4 regions of the Heyndrickxia sp. FSL W8-0496 genome follow, and region 1 is predicted to be linked to each of the others. Evidence: predicted binding sites of a transcription regulator. Region 1 holds the regulator's gene; each other region holds the start of a gene.
What was found. Region 1 encodes Rex, which represses fermentation and respiration genes when NADH is low (regulators of the CRP and FNR family bind a similar motif). Its sites were predicted from a motif close to TTGTGAAATATTTCACAA; they were not measured.
Positions count from the first base shown of each region.

Region 1 (6,338 bases):
AAGATTTCTTGAATGCTTGTAATTTTTTTATCAGTGATTAAGATATATGGATTTTCAAGAACTGCTTCCATCTTATCTGAATCAGTTACCATGTATGGAGATGCATATCCACGATCGAATTGCATACCTTCTACAACATCTAATTCAGTTGTGAAGCCTTTTGATTCTTCAATTGTAATGACACCGTCATTACCTACACGTTCCATTGCTTCTGCAATTAATTGTCCTACTTCATCATCTGCAGCAGAAATAGCAGCAACTTGTGCGATTGATTCTTTTCCTTCGATTGGTTTAGAAATCGCTTGAAGTTCTTCAACCGCTGTTTGTACAGCTTTTTCGATACCTTTACGAATGCCGACAGGGTTTGCACCAGCTGTTACGTTCTTTAAGCCTTCACGAATCATCGCTTGAGCTAAAACAGTTGCAGTTGTTGTACCGTCACCAGCAACATCATTTGTTTTGCTAGCTACTTCAGATACAAGCTTCGCACCCATGTTTTCGAATGCATCTTCTAATTCGATTTCTTTTGCAATTGTTACACCATCATTTGTAATTAGTGGTGAACCGAATTTTTTCTCAAGTACCACGTTGCGTCCTTTTGGTCCAAGTGTTACTTTTACAGCATCTGCTAATTTATCAACTCCGCGAAGCATCGCACGACGTGCATCTTCACTGAATTTAATTTCCTTTGCCATCTGAAATTACCTCCTTGATTCTTTCTTAAAAGTTTATGAAGTTCAATAAAGTCTTCAGACTTAAATTAGTTTTACTCGGTCAGGGCGCCTATCAATATGGGCGCCATGGCTTTTCAAAAGAAGTATTTATTTACGAAAATGGTTAATAACTATTGTACAATAGCTAAAATGTCTGTATCACGTAGAATTAAATATTCGTTACCTTGGTATTTCACTTCTGTACCAGCATATTTAGAGAAGATGATGCGATCGCCTTCAGATACTTCAAGAGCAACACGCTCACCGCTATCTAAAACACGTCCAGTACCTACAGCAACTACCTTACCTTCTTGCGGTTTTTCCTTTGCAGAATCAGGAAGAACGATACCGCTTGCAGTTTTTTCTTCTGTTTCTACTAGTTCAATTACGACGCGATCTCCAAGTGGTTTTAACAAGTGAAACAACCTCCTTAAAAATTTATGTAGATTTTTATGATTATTAGCACTCAACACTCATGAGTGCTAACACAATTATTATAATAATTAATTTAAAGCCTTTTTGCAAGTCTCAAGAGTAAGTTTTTTATAAATTTCTTTTTATTGAGAAATGTAAACAGTTAAGTTTATGTACTAATTTACTTTCTATTCATAGATTAAAAAGTTTTTTACATATACTAGAATAAAGGTCTTACATTTGAACGTATATATATTCAATAGTAGAATGATAATTATGATACTAGGACAGACCATGAAAGGATATATGAATGTGAAAAAAGAGTATGCATTTATCTTAATCGCTTATATTGTCATGCAATTATCTGGTTATATCGGTAACCCCATTGTGTATGAGATTGGTGTAAACGGATTTCATGCTTCAAAAGCTTATATGATCAAAATGGCCCCAATCATTTGGATGGTATTTAGTTTTCTTGCCTGTCTTTTAGTTGTTTTACTCCTATTGAGGAAATCAGAAAGAAAAGAGCGTTCTGAAAGAAAGGACCAGCTGTCTGCTGGGAAATCAATCCTATGGGCTGTGGGTGGAATCTTTTTAGCCTTCTTTGCTCAAGCAATCGCCTCCATTGTAGAACAGTTGATTGGAATTAAGGTTGGTTCTGAAAATACGCAAAGAATCGTTACGATTATAGAAAACTTTCCAATTGTTGTCCTAGTAAGTTCTATAATTGGTCCTATATTAGAAGAAATTGTATTTCGTAAGGTGATTTTTGGATCATTACATAAACGATTATCCTTTTTTCTATCGGCTCTAATTAGTTCCATTATTTTCGGACTTGCCCATATGGAAATGACTCATTTGCTTTTATATACTGCCATGGGATTTACTTTCGCATTTCTTTACAAAATGACGAATCGGATCATCGTTCCTATTACCGCTCATGTTATGATGAATACACTAGTTGTCATTGCACAAATTGCTAATCGTGAAGAAATACAAAAATTAATTGAGAATCAAAGTTTTATTGGAGGATTTTTCACATGAGACCATTATTATCCGGGGTAGTATATTGCCTTTTAGGCACTTTGTTCACTTTCTTTGCTATTCAGCAAGTGAATATAAATGGTTGGTCTTTTTTTGCGTATATGCTTATCTTTTTAGCAACCATTGATTATGGCTCTGGATTTCGACTAATCACCTTGCACTTTAAGCTAAAAAGCCAACAGAAAAAATAAAAAGCAGGTGAAATGATCACTGCTCGCTAATTGTTAATGTATGCAGTTAGGATTTTACAAGAGTAATTAAAAAAGAGATGTTCATAAGTATCAAACTTAAGAACATCTCTTTTTATTCAGAATCTCTTTCAAGTTCATATCGCAATTCAGCCGCTTTTGATTTACGGTAGCCTATTTTTGAAAGCCAAATACTAATTTCATATAAAATCATTAAAGGTATTGCTACAATAATTTGTGACATTACATCCGGTGGAGTAATAAAGGCAGCAAGAACGATTAATAAGAAGTAGGCATATTTTCGTATCTTTGCTAAAAACATCGGTGTAATTATACCTAAACGTGTTAAAAATAAAATAATAATCGGCAGTTCAAATAAAAGCCCGAAAGGTAGCGTAATCTGAAATAAGAACGAGAAATATTCATTTATACCGATAACTGGGTTTATATTCATTTGTGATGAAAGCTGCATCATAAATTTTAAGATAAGCGGAAATAAAATAAAATATGAAAAAGCTATTCCACCTAAGAACAACAGCACCGCTGCGGGAATATAGCTTAATGTAACTTTTCGCTCCTTCTCATACAAACCAGGACTAATAAACGCCCATAACTGATAGAGAATGACAGGCAAAATAATTACCAGCGCCAAGTATAATGTCATCTCCATAAAAACTTTAAATGGATCAGTTAATCGGAAAGCATTCATCGTTATTTCTTTTGCTAAATCTGATTCCTGAAGATAGCGTATGAGTGGTTGTGATAGAAAAAAGCTCACTATTACAGCCAAGATAAAGAAAACGACTATAACAAACAGTCGTTTCCTTAACTCAGATATATGTTCAAAAATCGTCATGTCTTTTTGACTCATATAATTTCATCCTAACATTTACTTAGACTCTTTCCTTACTATCATTTCTGTTGTAATGAAAAGATGCCAAAACCTAGTATTAAGAAAACGAGATTTATTTTACTTGATCTTTACTTTCTGTTTTTGGCTTATCTTCTTCTTCATCTGCTAAGCCTTTTGTAGCATTTTTAAATTCTTTTAATGTATCCCCTGCAGCTCTGCCTAATTGGGGTAATTTTTTTGGTCCGAAAACTAGTAAGGCTATAATGACAATGAGAATAATACTCCCAATTCCTGGTCCCATCAAGCCCACCTCCTCTTAGTATCATCATAAAGCAATTCGTGACGAGAATCCATTATTAATTATAGTTAGTCTTGTGAATTTTCCGTGTCATTTGGATAGTGCTTTAAAAAGTAAACTAATGATTGCAACTCAACAGCTAGATCTATATGGTGCACCCGAATTGATGAAGGTACATTTAGTCTAGCCGGTGTAAAATTTAATATACCTTTTACATTGGATTTAGTTACTTCATCAGTAACCCCTTGAGCAACCTCTGCTGGTATAGTAAGTATAACGACACTGATGTCTTCCTCGATCAAACGTGGAACAAGTTCATCTAAATGATAGACAGGTACTTGTCCTACTTTTTTACCCACCTTATCAGAATCGACCTCAAATGCAATTTCTATTTTTGTATTATTATTCTTCATAAAGTTATAATTTAAAAAAGCAGTACCTAAATTACCCACGCCAATTAACGCTACTTTTGTTACTTCATCCTGATCTAATGTTTTCCTAAAAAACGACAATAAATAATTTACATTATAGCCATATCCTTTTTTTCCAAGAGCCCCAAAGTAGGAAAAATCTCTGCGGATCGTTGCGGAATCTACTTTTACCGCTTCACTTAATTCTGCAGATGATACACGCTGTTTACCGGATGAATGTAAATTTTTCAGAAATCGATAATAAAGTGGCAATCTTTTTGCCGTTGCTTGAGGTATCTTTATTTGCTCTTCATTCATACGCACTCCCCCATAAGTCTCTAGTACATAAGCGAAAAGGAAATATCATGTAAATTTACCGTTCACTTGCTCAGTGTTTCACCTATTCCTTTGAAAATCAGCGCTTGATACACCACCAGTTTTCTCTACTAAAAATGTTGGTCCAATGACAATTCCTTTGTCTACCGCCTTACACATATCATATACCGTTAGAGCTGATACGGATGCTGCTGTCAATGCTTCCATCTCAACACCGGTATTTCCTTTTGTCTTAACAGTGGCATTGATCTTTAGGATATATTGAAGTTCATTTTTCTGTTCCCAAGCGAACTCAATGTTTACTCCATTTATTAGTATCGGATGGCACATTGGAATTAAATCCGATGTTTTTTTTGCAGCCATAATTCCAGCTACCTGAGCAACCGCTAAAACATCACCTTTTTTCATTTTATTATCATGAATTAAATGATATAATTCATGGCTTAATTCTACACTCGATGTAGCAAAAGCGGTTCGAATAGTTTCAGGCTTAGCACTTACATCAACCATCTTCGCTCGACCTTGTTCATTAAAATGTGTAAGCTTGGACATTTTCAAACACCTCTCTCTTCATCATACACTATTTTATAGGTATTGTCCCTCATCTAATTAATGTGTTTCATTGCCGAAACACTCGTCAATAAGTTAAACTACCTATATAGATGAGGTGAAAAAACTATGATTTTATTACAAGTTCAACAACTAACAAAACATTTTGGTGCTGAACTTATTTTATCGAATATAAAGCTAGAAATTCAAACGAGAGATCGTATTGCTCTTGTTGGACGAAACGGTGCGGGTAAGTCCACCTTATTAAAAATTATTTCTGGTCAACTATCTCTTGATTCTGGAGAGATCATGAAACCAAAAGATGTTTCAATCGGATATCTTGCTCAAAATACAGGTTTGGAATCATCATTATCAATATGGGATGAAATGTTAACTGTTTTTAAAGATTTGCAAAAAATGGAGACTCAATTAAGAGAACTGGAACAAAAAATCGCTGATCCTACCTACTATGAAAACCCTGATCTCCATCAAAAAATACTATCTGAATATGATCGTTTACAGGTTAAATTTAAAGATTCTGGTGGTTATCAATACGAAGCAGATATTCGTTCTGTGCTTCATGGTTTACGCTTTGATACTTTTGACTATTCGACAATGATTGAAACACTAAGTGGTGGTCAAAAAACTCGTCTAGCACTTGCCAAGCTACTTTTAACGAAACCTGATGTATTGATTTTGGACGAGCCTACAAACCATTTGGATATTGATACACTCTCTTGGTTAGAACAGTATCTACAAGGATATGACGGTGCCATTCTAATTGTTTCTCATGATCGTTATTTCTTAGATAAAGTAGTTAATCAAGTCTATGAACTCTCACGCCATTCTATACAAAAATTTCACGGTAATTACAGTCAATACTTAGTTCAAAAAGCAGAACAGTATGAGCGTGATTTCAAACAATATGAAAAACAACAAGAAGAAGTTGCGAAACTTCAAGATTTTATACAACGAAATCTAGCAAGAGCATCTACAACTAAAAGAGCTCAAAGTAGAAGAAAACAGCTTGAAAAGATGACAATACTGGATAAACCTCTCGGTGATGAAAAATCAGCTAATTTCACATTTGACATCGAACGACAAAGTGGAAATGAGGTATTAAACCTGGTAAACGGTGTAATTGGTTATGAAGACAACATTATCGCTAAAGGGATCCAGCTTGCAATCAAAAAAGGCGATAGTATTGCATTAGTTGGTCCTAACGGTGTCGGGAAATCAACTCTTCTAAAAAGTATCATTAAAAAACTAACGCTATTATCGGGGAATATTTCTTATGGTTCCAATGTAACAATTGGTTATTATGATCAGGAACAAGCGAATCTGACATCCAATAAAACAGTGTTAAATGAACTTTGGGATGACTATCCATTGAAAGATGAAAAAGAAATACGTACTGTATTAGGCAACTTTTTATTTACAGGAGACGATGTACTTAAAACGGTTTCCAGCTTAAGTGGTGGAGAAAAAGCTAGACTTGCATTATCCAAGCTTTTAATGCAAAGAGCAAACTTC
Region 1 is NZ_JBBOXX010000001.1:4,847,142-4,853,479, forward strand. It holds gene groL (chaperonin GroEL) at 1-695, opposite strand, end outside; gene groES (co-chaperone GroES) at 845-1,129, opposite strand; gene NST63_RS24580 (CPBP family intramembrane glutamic endopeptidase) at 1,440-2,171, shown strand; gene NST63_RS24585 (YdiK family protein) at 2,168-2,362, shown strand; gene tatC (twin-arginine translocase subunit TatC) at 2,475-3,230, opposite strand; gene tatA (twin-arginine translocase TatA/TatE family subunit) at 3,325-3,513, opposite strand; gene NST63_RS24600 (redox-sensing transcriptional repressor Rex) at 3,579-4,238, opposite strand; gene moaC (cyclic pyranopterin monophosphate synthase MoaC) at 4,317-4,808, opposite strand; gene NST63_RS24610 (ABC-F family ATP-binding cassette domain-containing protein) at 4,935-6,338, shown strand, end outside.

Region 2 (6,338 bases), 1.1 Mb from region 1:
AAATCTGTAACATGATCACCCTCGTTTAAAAATATAGAATCGTCAGCTACTCCATTCGAATCCGCAATAAAATTGTCAAGTGTAATTGCAGTATGATAAATCAATTTTGCCATTCAGAAATCCCTCCCTTTAAACGCGAACTTTCTAAATACTTTCTATAAAACTTTTATTATTTCCTTTTAATTCTTGAGATTAAATTTTATTCCTCTCTCCCCACCTGCATTCAACAAAAAAACGCCCATGTCACTCGGACATGGACGTTTTTTCTTTTAGTTATGCATTACCCAAATGGAACCTAATACAATGGTAAGGGCAATGATGATACTGTATATAATGTTCCCAACTTGAACTTTAGAGTTTTCACTTTCTTTAATGTGCATGAACATGAATAGCTGCATTCCAGCTTGTAGGAAGGCGAGAATACCGATAATGCTCATAATCGTTGATTTAGGAAGATTAGTATGCAATGCAACAATCATTGCCGCAATCGTCATGACTAATGATAAAAAGAAGCCAACAATATGTCCAATTGGATATTTTGAATGATGTTGTCCCATTACTTAATCAGCCCTCCTAAATAAACAAATGTAAAGATAAAGATCCAAACAACGTCAAGGAAATGCCAGTAAAGACTGATAATGAAAAATTTCCTTGAAGTTACAGGTGTTAATCCTCTTTTTACTAGTTGATAAATGAGAAGAATTCCCCAAAGAATCCCCATTGATACGTGCAGACCATGGGTACCTAGTAAAACAAAGAACCCTGATAGAAATCCACTTGTTTGTAATGTTGCTCCTTCGTGGACATAATCAATAAACTCATGAAGTTCAAAATAAATGAACCCTGCTCCCAAAAGAAGTGTCACAATAAACCAAAGGAGTAGTCCCTTTTTATTATTATTTCGCATTGAAAAAATAGCGAGACCACATGTGAAACTACTTACTAAAAGGAGAATTGTTTCGGTCATTACATCTTTGATCTTAAATAATTCTAATTGATCAGGACCACCTGCAGTAGCCCCTGAAAGAACAAAATAAGTAGCGAAGAGAGTCGCAAATAATGCGATCTCTGCACCTAAGAAAATCCAAAAACCAAATATATTTAATCTGCTTTGTTCAGTTTGATATTCTAACGGCAAAGACGTGTCTAAATGTTCACTACTCATCATTTTTCACCCCTTGCTGCAAGTTCAGTACTTAAAATTTCATCAACTTCAACATGGTATCCTTCATCACGATCTAGGGAGCGCCATGCTAAACAGCCTAAAATAATGATTAATCCGATAATGGCCATCCACCACCAAGAGAAGACGAGACCAAAACCACCAATACCGAAGCCTACAGCCGAAATAAATGGCATAGCGGTGTTACTAGGCATGTGGATCGGTTTAACTTCCTCTTTCTTATAAAGAGGTGTTTTGTTTTGTTTCATATCCCAATAAGCATCAATATCTTTCACTTCTGGTGCCACTGCAAAATTATAATGTGGGACTGGAGTTGGTGTTGCCCATTCTAATGTACGACCATCCCATGGATCACCTGTTACATCACGTTCACCATGTTTAAGGCTGTAAATGATATTCCATACAAGTACTAGGAATCCGATACCCATTAATACACCACCGATGGTAGAAACAACGTTTAAGCCTGTCCAACCAAGACCATCTTGATATGTGTACATACGACGTGTCATACCTTTTAAACCTAGTACAAATTGTGGTAAGAAACATACGTTAAATCCAACCATCCAGAACCAGAATGTAATTTTTCCAAGTTTCTCGTTTAACATATGACCAAACATTTTTGGATACCAATAATGTAATCCAGCAAAACATGCGAAGGCTACACCTGGAATTAATGTGTAATGGAAGTGAGCGATTAAGAAATAACTATTATGATATTGATAATCTGCTGCCGCCATTGCAAGCATAACTCCGGTTACCCCACCGATTAAAAAGTTCGGAATGAAGGCAAGTGACCAAAGCATTGCTGATGTTAATTTAAGTTTTCCTTTATACATTGTAAAGAGCCAGTTAAATAATTTTACACCTGTTGGTATCGCAATGAGCATCGTTGAAATAGAGAAGAACGAGTTCACTGCTGCGGTATTCCCCATTGTAAAGAAATGGTGAACCCATGTGAAATAACTAAATAATGCAATTGCTAACATTGAAAAGACCATTGATTTATAACCAAATAATCGTTTCTTCGCAAATGTACTTATAATCTCTGAGTAAATACCTAGGGACGGTAATAGAACGATATATACTTCAGGATGTCCCCATATCCAGAATAAGTTACTCCATAACATCGGCATACCGCCAGATGCCATCGTAAAGAAGTGTGAACCAAATAATCGGTCAAATGTCATTAAACCTAATGCAACAGTCAATACTGGGAATGCAAAGATAATAATGACACACATGATTAATACAGACCAAACAAACATTGGCATTTTCATTAGTGACATTCCTTTAGTTCTCATCTTAAGAATGGTCACTAAGAAGTTGATACCGGTAATTAATGTACCAATACCAGCAATCTGCAAGGCTACTGCGTAATAGTTATTACCTACTTCAGGACTAAACTCTGTTCCCGCTAATGGGAAGTAAGAAGTCCATCCAGCTGTAGGAGATCCTCCAATAATGAAAGAAATATTAAATAATGCACAACCTGCTGCAAACGTCCAGAAACTGAATGCATTAAGCATTGGATACGCAACATCACGTGCGCCCAGTTGAAGAGGAACCGCAATATTAATGAGTCCCATTAAAAATGGCATCGCCATAAATAAAATCATTATTGTACCATGAGTCGTAAAGATCCCATCGTAGTGATTAGCGTCAAGTAATTTTAAATTCGGTGCGGTAAGCTGTGCCCTCATCATTAAGGCATCGACACCGCCGCGGAATAGCATTAATACCGCAACTAGAACATACATTACACCGATTTTTTTATGATCAACGGTAGTTAGCCAGTTTGTCCAAAGCCATTTCCATTTTTTAAAATAGGTTAGATAAAAAATGATACCGATCATTGCTAGGGCTATACCAGCTTCGGTCACATATATAATCGGTTCACCTGTGACGAAAAATTCATCTAGCTTCATATATTTTCTCCTCCAATCTTCTTAATGTTGATGTTCTGACATGTCCATACCATCCATATCCATGTCCATGTCTTTCATATCATGTTCTTGATTGGTTTCTTTTTTCTCCATCATTCCGTGCTGATGTGGTGTTTTCACCCATGGCAAATGTGTACCTGTATACGTCATACGACCTACGACACCAGGTTTTAGAATTTTGTTGTAATCAGCCTTTGTTAAAGCTGGAGCACTGTTTTTCACATCTTTCACCCATTGATCAAAGTCCTTTTGTGTCTGTGAAAGAACTTCAAAGTCCATATGGGCAAAGCCTTCACCATTAAAGTTGGCATTTCTTCCTAGGTAAGAACCTGGTTTATCAGCTAAAAGGATTAATTCCATTGAGTGATTTGGCATCGTATATTTTTGACCACCTAACTCAGGCACCCAAAATGAAGCCATTGTTCCTGCTGATGTTAATTGAAACTTAACAGGAGTATCCTCAGGAATATTTACATAGTTGACTGTTTCAATTCCTTGTTCTGGATAACTAAATATCCATTTCCAATCTGCTGAAGTCACATTGATGACGATCGGCTTCTTGTCTTCATACCCCTTTGGGATATCTTCTAATTGATAGTTTGCTTTAACAGTTGGAATAGCTACAGCAATAATAATGACAATTGGTATAGCAGTCCAAATGATTTCAAGCCACGTATTCCCGTGTTGATCTGGTGGCATATAATCTGCTGCTAAGCGTTTTTCCCGATATTTATAAACCATAAAAATAAATAGTCCTAAAACAACAACTAGAATAATCATCATTAACCAGAAAGAGTAAACAATTAAATCATATTGTTTTTGTGCAACTGGTCCTTGTGGATTTAAAACTGCAATTTTACTAGTATCACATCCACTTAATAGAAAAATAGATGATAGTAGAACCAAAGACACTATTTTCCATGGTAGTTTTTTTGCTCTCATTCGTTTCCTCTCCTTCCAATTCAAGAAATATGTATAATATTTCACAAAGTAAAATAAGAAAATGACATATTCGTCACTTGATCGAATATCTATACTCAAAATTGGTACTCGAATAGTGTACTGCAATTTATAAGATTTTAAAATTGTTTTGTTCACTAATTCACAAACTAGACAATATTTATTCATAAATAATACAAAAAATATTCTCCTATAGTATATTGACATTTTTTACGTCCCAAAATACTGGAAATAGTGGTTAAAACATGGAATTATTAGTTTACTAAAAAAATAGTTACACTCAGTTTTTTTCACATAATCGAATGTAATTTGTATTCAAAGATTGAAAGATATAAAAAAGACCCAAAAAGATATAGAGTCTTTTTAGGGCTATCATGAAAGAAATCTTTATATCGTTTTAATCATTTTCTTCTGAAAAATAGTACGAAACGCCATCTAATTCTAATAATCCTTTAATGGGATATTTAAGACATTTACTAAATACTTATTTTACTAAAACCCGTTATCGACTAACCATTTCATAAGACTTTCTTCTCTTTTCTTACTATTCTCATGCTGGACATTGTATTTAAGCATTTTCTTCTGTGCCACAATAGTGCCATCCACCATAAATAACACTCTTTCCGTTTTAGCTGCGACCTTTACATCATGGGTAACGATCAGGATGGTTGTCCCTTTTTTATTAATATCCGCAAGTATGGTCATGATTTCTGCTGTTGATTTGGAATCTAATGCTCCGGTCGGTTCATCGCCAAATAGGATGTCCGGATCATTTATTAATGCTCTGCAAATTGCGACTCTCTGGAGTTGCCCTCCAGATGCCTGGATAATCGTATTATTAGCAATCCTATCAATCCCTGTCATTTCCATTAACATTTTTGCTTTTCGATATGTTGCCTTTTTATCCGCATCTTTTGATACAAGAGCAGGGAACATAACATTATCTATCAGTGACAAATTTTTTAATAGATGAATATCTTGAAAAATAAACCCCATATGATTTAATCGAACCCGTGCTAGTTCCTCTTCTTTTAGTCTAGCAATATCACGATTTTTAAATTTCACACTTCCCGAAGTAATTCTATCCATCCCACTTATATTATAAAGCAGTGTTGATTTTCCGCTCCCAGATGGCCCCATAACCGATACAAATTCACCTTCATCTATCTTTAAGCTTATATCCTTTAAAATATGAAGCCGATTCCCCTTGCCTAATTCAACCTTTTTATTCATTTTTCCTGCTTCCAATATTGCACTCATCTTTATTCCTCCCACCCGAACTTTTCATTCAATAGCTATATATCTTGTTCCGCTCCCTGATTTCATTGGATACCTTGACAGGCAAGAACCCTTTATCCTATTTCTATCTTCTTAAAATTACAGACAAATCTTCTTTTATAGCTATCCTGCAGGACATGTAAATAGTCATTCCAACTATTGCAATCAGTGCCAGCGGACATAGCAACCAAGTCTGCCAGACAATATTAACCAATTCAATTTTTGCAGCACCCATAGAGGACATCGCCATGTTTACTAATAGCTCTCCTAAATAGTTTGAGGCAATAACCCCAAAGATGATTCCCAATACTAGCACCAACATGGTTCCTGCCATATATTGCTGACAAATATGTTTGGAAGTTAGCCCAACACATCGCATAATGGCAATCTGAGACATGTCCTTAGACAATAACATCCGCAGAAATAACGAGGTAATTAATACACTAATGATGACTGCAATAATGATTGCACCTACTACAATCGTACTCATTTGATCTATGATATTTCCAAGAGTTTGCTGTGTATATTCCTTGATATCATTCACTTGCGCAGAATCATACGTATTCTGGTAGTATGCCATCTTACTAGGTATATCAACGCCTTCGATTAGATCAATGCTTACGATATACCATAGAACGGCATCTTTATTTATACCGAAACTGGTATCCGCTTTTGCTGTTTTTCCTCCATTTGTAATATCTTGATAAATACCAGTTACTATTAAATTTTTTTCAGTCCCTCCAGCTTTTACTGTTACCTGGTCTCCTATTTTCTTATTTAATTCGTCTTTTGATGCATTTTCATAGGAAAGGGAGATCTCTCCTTCACTTTCAGGTGCTCTTCCTTCCAGATATTTTAATGGAAATACGGAAAAATCCCCTGTTTCAATATTAATATAATCCCAAGAGCCTTCTGCATTTTTAATCTGGTAGGAGCTAGTAATATACGCTGCATATTTTTCAATGTCAGAATCA
Region 2 is NZ_JBBOXX010000001.1:3,792,495-3,798,832, forward strand. It holds gene NST63_RS19245 (dihydrofolate reductase family protein) at 1-113, opposite strand, end outside; gene qoxD (cytochrome aa3 quinol oxidase subunit IV) at 270-557, opposite strand; gene qoxC (cytochrome aa3 quinol oxidase subunit III) at 557-1,165, opposite strand; gene qoxB (cytochrome aa3 quinol oxidase subunit I) at 1,165-3,108, opposite strand; gene qoxA (cytochrome aa3 quinol oxidase subunit II) at 3,130-4,068, opposite strand; gene NST63_RS19270 (ABC transporter ATP-binding protein) at 4,579-5,346, opposite strand; gene NST63_RS19275 (ABC transporter permease) at 5,450-6,338, opposite strand, start outside.
Region 2: qoxA (cytochrome aa3 quinol oxidase subunit II) is a predicted target of Rex. The motif match lies at 4,098-4,115, and genes of this name have one in related genera.

Region 3 (6,338 bases), 300 kb from region 1:
GTAATTAGAGCTAATCATACCATTTAAAAATAGGAAAAGTTATGATTGAGTTGTATGTGGAACATTCTTTTGATGTACACAAGAAGATAAGAAAGTAATTAACGAAAGGGTGGTAGTGAAATGAAGCCAATTCGGTTAGTAATTTTTGATATGGATGGTTTATTATTTGATACAGAACGCCCCTCATTTCTTGCAATGAAAGAGGTAATGAAAAAACAAGGATATCAGTTTACTATAGAAAATTATCGGCAAATGATTGGACTTTCTGGACCTAAAAGTAATATCGTTTTACAAGAAATATACGGTAAAGATTTTCAGTTTCATAGAATTTCTGATGATTACAATGAAACGTTTAAAAGAATACTCGAGTCAGAAGGATTAGCTATTAAGCCGGGAGCTAAGGAATTACTAGATGCGATTGAGCAAAAAGGGTTAAAAAAATGTATCGCTTCATCCAGCAGTAGGGAAACGATTCAACAACATTTAATTAAAACTGGATTGGAATCAAGATTTGACTTCTTTGTAAGTGGGGATGAAGTAGAATTTGGTAAGCCTCATCCTGATATTTTTATTGAAGCTTGTAACCGTGCTAATGAAAAACCAGATTCAGCCTTAGTTTTAGAAGATTCATTGAATGGACTAAAAGCAGCTCATGGTGCAAATATTAAGTGTATTATCGTTCCAGATCTGATTCAACCAAATGAAGAAATGAAACAAAAAGCATTTTCAATTGTTAAGGACTTATCACTAGTAGTATCCTACATTGAATAAATAAGACGGATAATCTTGCTCCATAAAACAAGGGTTATTTGATAAGTATGATATATTTATCAGATAACCCTTCGACTTTTTATTATATTAAATTTTGTTCTTGAAGGATTTTCTTCAGTAATGCTTGGCAACCTTCTGTTATTAGTTCATAGGTTTCCTCGAAATTGCCAGTATAATATGGATCAGGAACATCTTTTTTTAGCTCAGTTAAATCAAGTAGACGAATGATTTTTGGATGCTTAGGCTGATTTAACATCGTATATATATTTGATAGATTACTTTCGTCCATTCCAATAATGTAATCAAATCTTTCGAAATCCTCTTTTTTTAATTGACGTCCGAAAAGTCCCTCAGCTGAAATGTTATTTTCTTTAAGAATAGTAAGTGTCCCTTGGTGGGGGCTATCTCCTATATGCCAGGATCCAGTCCCTGCAGAATCAATCATAATTTTATCAGTCAACTGTGCCTTATTAACCATATGTCGAAATACAGCCTCTGCCATTGGAGAACGACAAATATTGCCTAAGCAAACAAATAAGACGTGAACCATATAGCCCATCTCCTTTTTAGTTTATTATATAAGAATAGAAAAATTAGTGCGAATGTTTTTAGATGAAGCTTTTGCGATTATAAAGTGAAGGGAGAAGACCCATTTTGTCAATAAGGGTGGTAGGATTGAGGACATCAATTTTCTTTAGTTTATCTTCAAATAATTAAATAGAGTAAGTTGATTATTAACTATATGTTCAGTTATTTTTTTTGTAACCTAATTTCTCATACAAGTGACAATTTCTTTGGTTAGCCTTTGGTATCTAGAGACTCCAAACAGTGGTACCTTCATGTAGCTTCTCGATTAGTTTAATGATTTCGGTTCCATAGCCTTTATTTTGAAAGGAAGGCTTTAGGGAAAATTGGTAGACTCGACAATGCCAAGGTGATATTTTTATAATATTTAATCCACCTATTATTTGATTATTATAATAGATGGTATAGTGCTGAGTATGATTAATTTTGTAAAGAAAATCCTCATATGCTTCAGTAACTGGGCGTGTTTCATAATCTTGATATTTATTAGAGTCCTCTTGAAAAGCTTCTTTCTGTATATTGAATAATTGCTTTACTTCATGTTTTTCCGTGCTCAGTACGTTAACATCCATACTGAACACCCTTTCGCGTTTTTGATAGCATCTTATGAGTGAGTTTGAAAAAAAGCGGGACTATGACTAAAGATGAGTGCTGAATTTGAACCTATCTTTAGTCATGGCCCAGTATAGTTTTCCTTCAATTCATATTTCACACATCTTTACGGTGATAAAAATGGTGTCTTTAAATAATAATCAAGGTTTCACAACAATACGATTAACACTTCCGTTAGCCAGTCGATCAAACCCCTCATTTATTTCTTCTAACGGAATAACATCACTTAATAGGCGATCTACTGGAAGGCGTCCTTGTTTGTACATCTCGATAAATCTTGGTATATCACGGGAAGGAACACAGCTTCCTAAATACGAGCCCTTCAATATCCTTTCTTCAGCAGTTAGAGAAGCTTGTGGAAAGGAAAATTCATGTTCATGATGTGGAAGCCCGGTGGTTATCGTTGTACCTCCACGTCGTGTAATATTGTAAGCAACCTTCATGGCTGGAACTGCTCCTGCTGTTTCGAAGGCAAATTCTACTCCACCATTGGTTGCATGTTTTATCTGATCAATAACATCTTCTTGTGTAGAATTGAAAATATGAGTAGCACCTAGTTGTTGAGCAAAGGATAATTTATCTGGATTAATATCGACAGCAATAATCTCACGTGCTCCAGCTGCAATTGATCCAAGTAATGCGCTTAGACCGATACCGCCAAGACCAACTATTGCAACCGAGCTTCCCATTTTTAAATGTGCGGTATTGACAACGGCTCCGACTCCTGTCATTACTGCGCATCCAAAGAGTGCAGCTTTTTCAAATGGAATTGAAGGATCAATTTTAACTAAAGAATTTCTTGAGGTTACAACAAAATTTGAAAAGGCTGAAACACCTAGGTGATGATGAATGTATTGTTCCCCATCATGCAATCTTTTTTCTCCACCTAAAAGAGTGCCATCATTATTAGCTTTTGCACCATTTTCACAAAGAGCTGGCCTCCCTTCCTGACAAGATGAGCAATGTCCACATGTAGCAACGAAGATACATACAACATGGTCTCCTACATTTAAATCGGTTACATCCTCACCTAATTCTACAATGACTCCAACTGCTTCATGACCTAATGCCATCGGTACAGGGCGGGGGCGACTTCCATTTATAACAGACAAATCTGAATGACATAATCCAGCAGCCTTAATTTCTATCAAAACTTCTCCGCGTCCTGGATTATCAAGCTCCAATTCCTGAATAATTAGTGGTTTGCTTTCCGTGTAAGGCGTAGTTGCACCCATTTTATGGAGTACAGCAGATTTTACTTTCATGATGAACTCTCCTCCATTTATTTATCGTGTTTCCATTATTCATAGTATCCTTGCGTTGATTTAATGAATTGTTCAAATTGCTTTGAATCATGACCAAACCACACTTGGGAATTTGTTTCCTTCGCGATCCGTTTAATTTTTTCTACAGCTTTTACATAGCCTAAAGAGTCATAGATAATTCCTGGTATTTTAATAGGAGGACCATAATTCTCTGCAGAATAAACCGCATCAGAAGCTAGAATAATACCTCCTGATTCAGGCATATCAATTTGTAGTCCGAGGAGTCCCCAAGCATGACCGCTACCAAAGTTTAAAATTTTTACACCTTCTACAAGTTCGAGACTATCTTCATTCCTTCCTATGGTTTTCCATTGCAAGTGGTTTTTTATCCACGCATCGATATCAGCCCAAATATATGCACCACTCTTATCATGATTAGCATAGGAACGAAGTGTTCCATTTAGCTCATCCTCATGAACAATGATTTTTGCATTTGTAAACATTTCAAGACAACCTGCATGATCTAAATGTAAATGAGAGGCTACAACAAATTTAATATCTTCGGGACGAACATTTAATTGTTCAAGACGATTGTGTAAATAACATTCTTCGTTTGCTTCCCATGGAAATGTTTTTTGGGTAATTTCCTCCCAGCGTCCTTTTTCACCCATAGACTTCGGGTTACATGAAGTATCGAATAAAATTTTTCCTTCAGGATGATCGATTAAAACTGTATATATTGGAAATTCTACAAATGTTGCGGGTTGATTTGGATGATCGATAGATGCTGGATTGTGCATGGCAACCATATAATTCTTATCCATTCGCATTCTTCCATTATCCATAACAAATAGCTTTGGACGTGGCTTAATTATGTTTGTCATTTTTCATCCCTCTTTCTTGTCCTTTTTTGTATAGTTAATCAGTATATTCCACAAATGATACAATTTTTAATAATGCTTCCTCCTTTCTTCTTGTTTAGTATGCAAGAAATATGCCAAATTCAGAGTAGATGACAGACTAGTCGGAAAGTTATGTATGGTTAAAAAATTCACATAGACATGCTATGATAATGTATATACTCTCTTTGGAGAGCGGTTACATTTTTCTTTCTCAAGTAGAAATATTTCACCACCTTTAAGGAGTGAACGAAATATGCTAGAACAAGATAAGTGTTATTTGTTGAACGATAAAGTTAAGACAATATTAGAGTTTATTTCTGATGGAGTCTATGTTGTCAATAAAGATGGGATTACCCTTTTTGTTAACGCTGCATACGAGGAATTATCCGGTTTTGATCGAAGAGATCTTCTTGGTAGATATATGGGGGATTTAATTCGAGAAGGTTATATTAGCCAGTCCGTATCTTTAATGGTGCTTGAAAAGAAGGAATCCTTGTCTATTATGCAAAAGCTTGGTGGAAAGAAGGATGTAATTGTTACCGGTCGGCCAGTTTGGAATAGGAATGGAAATATTGAGATGGTTGTTACAAGTGTACGTGATATAACCAATTTAAATTATTTGAAAAATCATCTGGAGCGTCATGAACATATTTCAAAACTAAATAATTATCGATTTACATATGATCATTTAGGAAATCAACAGTCACAATTTCTCTTTAAAAGTAATATAATGAAAGATTTAGTTCGTAAAGTTGAACAAGTTGCCCCTTTCCCAACTAGTATTTTCATAACTGGACCTTCTGGAGCTGGAAAGGAAGAGGTGGCTAATTTGATTCATTATATGAGTGATCGCCGGAAAAAGCCGTTTATAAAGGTGAATTGTGCTGCTATACCTGAGTCGTTATTAGAATCAGAACTTTTTGGTTATGTAGAGGGAGCATTTACTGGTTCAAAGAGAGAAGGAAAGATGGGATTGTTAGAGCTGGCCGATGGTGGAACATTTATGCTGGATGAAATTGGTGAAATGCCCTTATCATTACAGGTAAAGCTATTAAGAGTTTTACAAGATAAACAAGTTCAACGAATTGGAAGTACACAAATAAAGACAATAGATGTGCGTATAATTTCAGCCACGAATCAAAATATAGAACAAAAAATGCAAGCAGGGGAGTTTAGAGAGGATCTTTTCTATCGATTAGCAGTGGTTCAAATGGAAGTCCCTCCATTAAGAGCTAGACTAGAGGATGTTGATATGTTATTGGATCACTTTTTCCATAGTTTTAAGGAGCAATATAGAGTTGAGAAGGAATTGTTAGAAGAGACAAAGCAAATTCTTCTTACATACCACTGGCCGGGTAATATAAGAGAATTAAAGAATGTGATAGAAAGCCTAATCGTCTCTATTCCAGAAATTATCATCAAACCTGAAAACTTACCTAGACATATATATCAAATATCTCATAACACTTCGTCTCGTACTTTAAAAGAGCAGGTGGAAAACTATGAAAAAATGATAATAGAAAAATCCCTTAAGCGAAACCAATCAGTTAGAAAAGCTGCTAAGGAATTGGGCGTGCACCATACAACACTATTGAAAAAGTTACATAAGTGGGGAGGAAACGGTTAAAAAAGAATGTTTAGACTTTTACTCGAATTTTGAAATGCATAGATAACGAACAGTATCAAATACTGTTCGTTATCATCTGGTTCTAAACACCTTAATCAAAGGCTGTTTTTGTATAGTTTTTTGCTTTTAGTAAAAGCCCAACTTCCGGCTTTTACACCACTAAAGGATTTAGCGACATTATAGGAGTATGCTGCTCTTTTCACAGTGAAATGAAAGATGTAGCTGTCATCAACCGATAGTTAGTTGTTAAAACTTACCTTAAATAGCCACAATGTTTGAGAAAAGTCCCTAATCAAAAGAAGCGGCTATTCTTTATTTTTCACATGCATAATTATCATGATCACGATCCATTTTTGCTTGGTAAGCAGGGTGTGTACTTGGTACTCCATCTGGATATTTTTTTCTTAATTCCGTACAGTTAGGAAAAAACTCCGTATTACCTGTTCCAGATTTAGGTGATGTAGTTACTTTTGGTGCTTCGTTTTTTGACTCAGTTGGTATGGAAGTCTGATTAGTACTTGATTTTTTTTACATCAGTAGCACAACCATTAAATCCTTTATCTGTTACGAGTCCTT
Region 3 is NZ_JBBOXX010000001.1:4,551,937-4,558,274, reverse strand. It holds gene NST63_RS23095 (HAD family hydrolase) at 121-771, shown strand; gene NST63_RS23090 (low molecular weight protein-tyrosine-phosphatase) at 854-1,321, opposite strand; gene NST63_RS23085 (GNAT family N-acetyltransferase) at 1,584-1,928, opposite strand; gene NST63_RS23080 (zinc-dependent alcohol dehydrogenase family protein) at 2,109-3,233, opposite strand; gene ahlS (AhlS family quorum-quenching N-acyl homoserine lactonase) at 3,269-4,117, opposite strand; gene NST63_RS23070 (sigma-54 interaction domain-containing protein) at 4,389-5,762, shown strand; partial or broken gene NST63_RS23060 (thermonuclease family protein) at 6,075-6,338, opposite strand, start outside.
Region 3: ahlS (AhlS family quorum-quenching N-acyl homoserine lactonase) is a predicted target of Rex. The motif match lies at 4,273-4,290, and genes of this name have one in related genera.

Region 4 (6,338 bases), 2.6 Mb from region 1:
CTTTAATTGTTTGGCGATATATTGCGCAATTTCAGATCCTGTATGACTCCCTGCATGTTTTGCTTGCTTAAACAGTTCCAAACTATTTGCATTGAAGGTTGGATACGAAGGGAGCCAGCCTAGTCTTGCTGCCATTACATTATAATCAGCGTTATGCTCATATCTTGGCTTCCCATATACAGGTGATACTTGGGTTGAAACTGGTATATCTTCATAGCGCCACTGGTCGGTAGCAAAGTAAAAGAAGGAAGTACCATTCTGTAATCTAGGTGGTCCTTGCCAATCACGTGCCATAGCAATAGTTTGCCAGCCTTCAACAGGACGCAATTTTTCTTGACCTACATAATGGGCCCAACCTCCACCGTTAACTCCTTCTGCTCCAACGAGAAGAACGAGATTTAAAACAGCTCGATAAATTGTATCAGAATGAAACCAATGGTTTATTCCAGCGCCGACAATGATCATTGATCTTCCGTTCGTATCAATCGCATTTTGTGCAAACTCACGGGCAATCTTAATGATTTGCTCACTTTTCACACCAGTAATCTTTTCTTGCCATTTTGGAGTAAAGGGCACATCATCATCGTAACTTTTTGCAACCATCCCACCAATTCCTCGGTCGATTCCATAGTTAGCCAGCATTAAATCATAGACAGTGGTGTAATAAATGATTTCTCCGTCATGCTTTATCTTTTGAATGGGGACGACGCGCTCCATAGCATTTGTGTCACCTTCACCAAAGTAAGGGATAAATAACTTTACACATTTTTCTTCTATACCAAGTAATGAAAGTCTAGGATCGATCACTTCATTGGAATCCTCATCCTGTAGGTGTAAATTCCATTTTCTGTTGTTTTCCCAGCGAGAACCCATTGTGCCATTTGGAACAGCAATTTTTTGTGACCTATCATTCATGAGAACAGGCTTCCATTCACCATTTTTAGTGGATCTGCCAATATCGTTGGCATTTAAAAATCGGTCGGCAATATACCCCTCATCTTGTTTCTTTAATGTTACGAGAAAAGGAAAGTCTGTGTATTTCTTCACATAATTAGAGAAATAATTTACTTGATTTTGCACATAGAATTCATTCAAGATGACATGGCCCATAGCCATAGCAACAGCACCATCAGTACCTTGTTTCACACTTAACCAATCATCCGCAAATTTGGTTGATTCAGCATAGTCAGGACTCAAAGAAATTACTTTTGCCCCACGGTACCGTGCTTCCGCTAGAAAATGAGCATCAGGAGTGCGAGTTAAAGGAATATTTGAACCCCATGTAATAATGTAGCTTGAATTATACCAATCACTGCTTTCTGGTACATCCGTTTGATCACCCCAAATTTGTGGGGACGCAGGCGGCAAATCTGCATACCAATCATAAAAGCTCAACATTGGGGCACCCATCAGATGCATGAACCTTGATCCTCCAGCGTAACTAAGCATAGACATGGCTGGAATTGGAGAGAAGCCAATATTGCGATCAGGTCCATATTTTATAACCGTATAGAGAAGGGAGGCAGCGACAAGCATGGATGCTTCTTCCCAGTCTGCTCGCATAAATCCACCTTTTCCTCTAGCTTCTTTATATTGCTTCGCTTTTTCTTTATCCTCAATGATACTTTTCCATGCTTCAAGAGGGTTGGAATGTGCTTGAAGCGCTTCACGCCACATGAGTAATAAAACTCCTCGGATGTAAGGGTATTTCACTCGTAATGGGCTATATATATACCATGAGAAGCTGGCACCACGTGGACAGCCTCGTGGTTCAAAGTCAGGCATATCTGGTCCTGTAGTAGGGTAATTTAAATTTTGACCTTCCCATGTAACGATTCCATCTTTAACAAAAATGTTCCAGCTACATGAGCCAGTACAGTTCACACCGTGAGTGGATCTAATGACCTTGTCATATTGCCATCTTCTCCTATAAACTTCCTCCCATTCACGATTTCCTTCGCGAACTTCACTATGATTATCATTCAGTTTTTCGGTGGGAGAAAAGTAGCGTAACCGATTAGTTAATGGTGATCTTTTTCGTGGCATTTGCTTCACTCCTTATGTGAAATAATGTATTGATACCTACACTATAAACATTGAAATGTGATGAAGTTGTGAAGTTCATCACACTTCACGAAAAAGACATATACAATTTCAAACAAAAAAAAAGCATGAAATTCATGCTTTAACACCTAATGATTATTCAATATTGCAATAGATAGCTGGACAGTCTTCACAACAAATTTCATCTTTTAAATACTGTAAATTATGTATCGTAATTTTTCCTTTATTCGTTGATAAGATCCCGTCTTTTTTTAATTCGCTTAATGCACGATTGACACTTTCTCGAGAGGTACCACAGAAGTTTGCCAGTTCCTGATTTGTAATAGGTAAATCAATGAGAATTCCATTGCGCTGTTGTACGCCATAACTGTTAGTCATTCGAATTAAAGTAGAAAACAAAGCACCTTTTTTACCATGAAGAATAAGATCTCGAAATTTTGTCTGTGTTTTCCGATATTGATCACTCATCCATTTCATAAATTCAAAGGCAAGTGAGCTATTTTTAAACAGTTCATCCTCTAATATATCTTTTCTGATGAGAGCTACTTCGCCATCCTCAATTACCTTAGCAGTTAATAGGTATCTTGAAGAATAAGAAAAAAGAATCGCTTCACCTACAATATCATCCTGACTACATATTCTAAAGGTTAATTCTTGCCCGTCTGAAGTAATCTTACTTATTTGAACCTTTCCGGAGATGATGATATAGAGACCTTCTGCTGTCATTCCTTCTTGAAATAAATAATTTCCCTTCGTTATTTTTATCGTTTTTTCCGAAAACTTGATTAATTCATTTATTTTAATGGAATGTGTAGGTTTAATTGGTTTTTGTTCTATTTTCAACCGTATCACCCTTTTAAATTGTGTTGTGTTACCTATAACTTACTCTTTAAGCATAAAAAAGTATAGGTCTAATCAAGGATAAATTTTGAAAAAAGTATTTTTTTATTATAGTTAATAATTGGAAAATTGCATTAAATAACTGCTGTACTTAAAAAATACAAAAATATGAAAAAAATAATCTTTATGTGAAAAACATCACATCTTAATAGATTTCATTTTTTTATGATGAATACATGCAATGGAAAAAAATATAGAAAGGGGTACTCTTTATGCATTCCGGAAAAAAACAATTACCACTTCAGACATTGAGTTTAATTATGGGCTTTATGATATGGGTTATCTTATCTTCTTTAATGTCGTTTATTAAAATGGATATTGCTTTAACAGATAACCAGATTGCCCTTGTAACGGCAGTTCCAGTTATTTTAGGATCATTATTAAGAATTCCCATTGGATTTTGGACAAATCGTTTTGGTTCACGAGCATTATTTACTACAAGCTTTATTCTTCTTATCATACCAGCCGTTTATATAAGCTATGCAAATAGTTTTTTAGATTTAATTATTGGAGGATTATTTATTGGGATTGGTGGAGCTGTGTTTTCGGTTGGAGTTACATCATTGCCTAAATATTTCCCCAAGGAAAGACACGGATTTGTTAATGGAATATATGGAGCGGGAAATATTGGAACAGCAATTACTACATTTTTAGCACCAGTACTTGCTATTAAATTTGGTTGGCAAACTACCGTTCAATTGTACATTATTTTACTTCTATTATTTGCCGTACTTAATTTTATCTTTGGGGATAAAAAAGAAAAAAGAATGAAAGTATCTTTCAGTGAACAGTTTAGAAAAGTATATGACAATCAAAAGCTTTGGTTTTTAAGTTTGTTTTACTTTTTAACTTTTGGATCTTTTGTAGCATTCACGATTTATTTACCGAACTTTTTAGTAGGGCATTTCGGATTAGATAAGGTAGATGCTGGATTTAGAACTGCCGGCTTTATTGCGATTGCAACATTTTTACGGCCAGTAGGAGGATGGTTAGGAGATAAATTTAATTCCTTTAAAATATTAATATGTGTATTTGCGGGATTAACTGTAGCAGGGTTATTATTAGCCTTTACACCTACACTAACACTGTATTCTATTGGGTGTATCGTGATAGCCATTGGAGCAGGGATAGGAAATGGTACCATCTTCAAACTCGTTCCTCTTTATTTTTCTGAACAAGCGGGGATCGTCAATGGTGTCGTTTCCGCAATGGGGGGGTTAGGTGGTTTCTTTCCACCATTAATTCTTTCTTTCTTATTTAATATGACTGGAAATTATTCAATTGGATTTATGGCGCTGTCACAAGTCGCCCTTGCTTGTCTTATAATTGTCGTTTGGATGTATCATCAAGAAAAGCTTGAATTATCACAAAATATTGTTGATCATACCATTGAAGGAGTAATGGTAACAGATTTACAGGGGACTATCACAAGAGTAAATCCTGCCTTTACTATGGTAACAGGATATACGATGGGTGAGGTTATAGGAAAAACACCAAAAATTATTCAATCAGGAAAACATGATAAAAAATTTTATGAAAAGATGTGGGTATCTATTAAAACAAATGGTTATTGGAAAGGGGAGATTTGGAATAAAAGAAAAAATGGTGAAATATATTTAGAATGGTTGACAATTAGCCCTGTTCAAAATACAGCGGGTGAAACAAAATATTATGTGGGAATGTTTACTGAAATTAAACATCATAAAGCTTAAGTGGAGGCCAATGTGCCTCCCTGTCATTTTTTAAGAAATATATTATTTTTTTAAAAGATTTCATTTTTAAAACTGTTAATATATAAGTAGGATGAACTCTCCTGTTTGTTAAAATGGGGTGTGTTTAAGGAGATGGGAATATGGACGAAATAATCAGAGATCAATTGAATCGACCATTACATGATCTGAGAATTTCTGTAACAGATCGTTGTAATTTTCGCTGTAGCTACTGTATGCCTGCAGAGGTGTTTGGTCCAGATTATGCTTTTCTACCGAAAGATCAAGTATTATCTTTTGAAGAAATTGAACGATTAGCGAATATATTTGCTAGATTAGGTGTGAAGAAAATCCGGTTAACAGGTGGGGAGCCACTGCTTCGACAAAATCTCCAAGATCTCATTAGGAAATTAGTAAATATAAACGGAATAACTGATATTGGTTTAACGACAAATGGAGTTTTTCTTTCAAAGCATGCTGAAAGCTTATATCAAGCTGGCTTGAGACGGTTAAATATAAGTCTTGATGCATTAAATGATGAAGTATTTCAAGCGTTAAATGGTCGAGGTGTCAGTTCAAAAATTGTCTTAAAAGGAATTGATGCAGCGTTAAAAGCAGGTTTTCATATAAAGATAAATATGGTTGTTCAAAAAGGAGTGAATGATCAAGAAATTATTCCTATGGCAAGATATTTTCGAGAAAAAGGTGTCACACTAAGATTTATCGAGTTTATGGATGTCGGTAATTCAAATGGATGGAATTTCGAACGGGTCATACCGAAAAAAGAAATATATCACATGCTATCGCAGGAATTTGATTTAGAACCAGTGGATGAAGCTTATTTTGGAGAAGTTGCTAAACGCTATAAATATAAAGATAAACAAGCAGAAATTGGTTTTATAACTTCGGTTTCCGAATCTTTTTGTACAAGTTGTACAAGAGCTAGAATATCAGCAGACGGAAAGTTGTACACCTGTTTATTTGCCGGAAAAGGATTTGATTTGAAGTCTATGCTCCGCAATAAAAGTAGTAATGAATTTATACAATCTCAAATTATCTCTATTTGGAATCATCGAAACGATCGGTATTCTGATGAGCGCATGAGCAATGGAAATGCAAAGAAAAATAAAATAGAAATGTCCTATATTGGAGGATAGGGAAGGGAGATTTAATATGGTGGAACGACGCAAGCCTATTAGAATAAAAGATGCGATTGAGTTAGTCATGGAATGGAAATGCAGAGGGGAGATTGAATGGGTTTCAATTGATGAATGTGATGATCGATTTTTAGGTGAAGATATTTGTGCAGATCATGATGTTCCACCATTTAATCGATCACCCTATGATGGCTTTGCCATTCGTTCAAAGGACACCTATTTGGCAAATCAAAGTAATCCTATTCAATTTGAAATTATTGATGAAATCGGTGCTGGACAGGTTAGTTTTAAAAATATTGGTCCGTTTCAGGCCGTCCGTATCATGACTGGTGCGGCTATTCCGACTGGTGCTGATTGTGTCATTATGCTTGAACTGGTAAAGGAAATACAAATAAATCATAAGAATTATATTTCGATTAAGAGGAAACTAAAACCGGGTGAAAATATTTCCTTTCAAGGTGAGGATGCTAAACAAGGACAAACCTTGATAGAAAAAGGGATGATGATT
Region 4 is NZ_JBBOXX010000001.1:2,254,313-2,260,650, forward strand. It holds gene NST63_RS11385 (nitrate reductase subunit alpha) at 1-2,046, opposite strand, end outside; gene NST63_RS11390 (Crp/Fnr family transcriptional regulator) at 2,200-2,901, opposite strand; gene NST63_RS11395 (nitrate/nitrite transporter) at 3,177-4,676, shown strand; gene moaA (GTP 3',8-cyclase MoaA) at 4,817-5,830, shown strand; gene NST63_RS11405 (molybdopterin molybdotransferase MoeA) at 5,847-6,338, shown strand, end outside.
Region 4: NST63_RS11385 (nitrate reductase subunit alpha) is a predicted target of Rex. The motif match lies at 2,113-2,130, and genes of this name have one in related genera.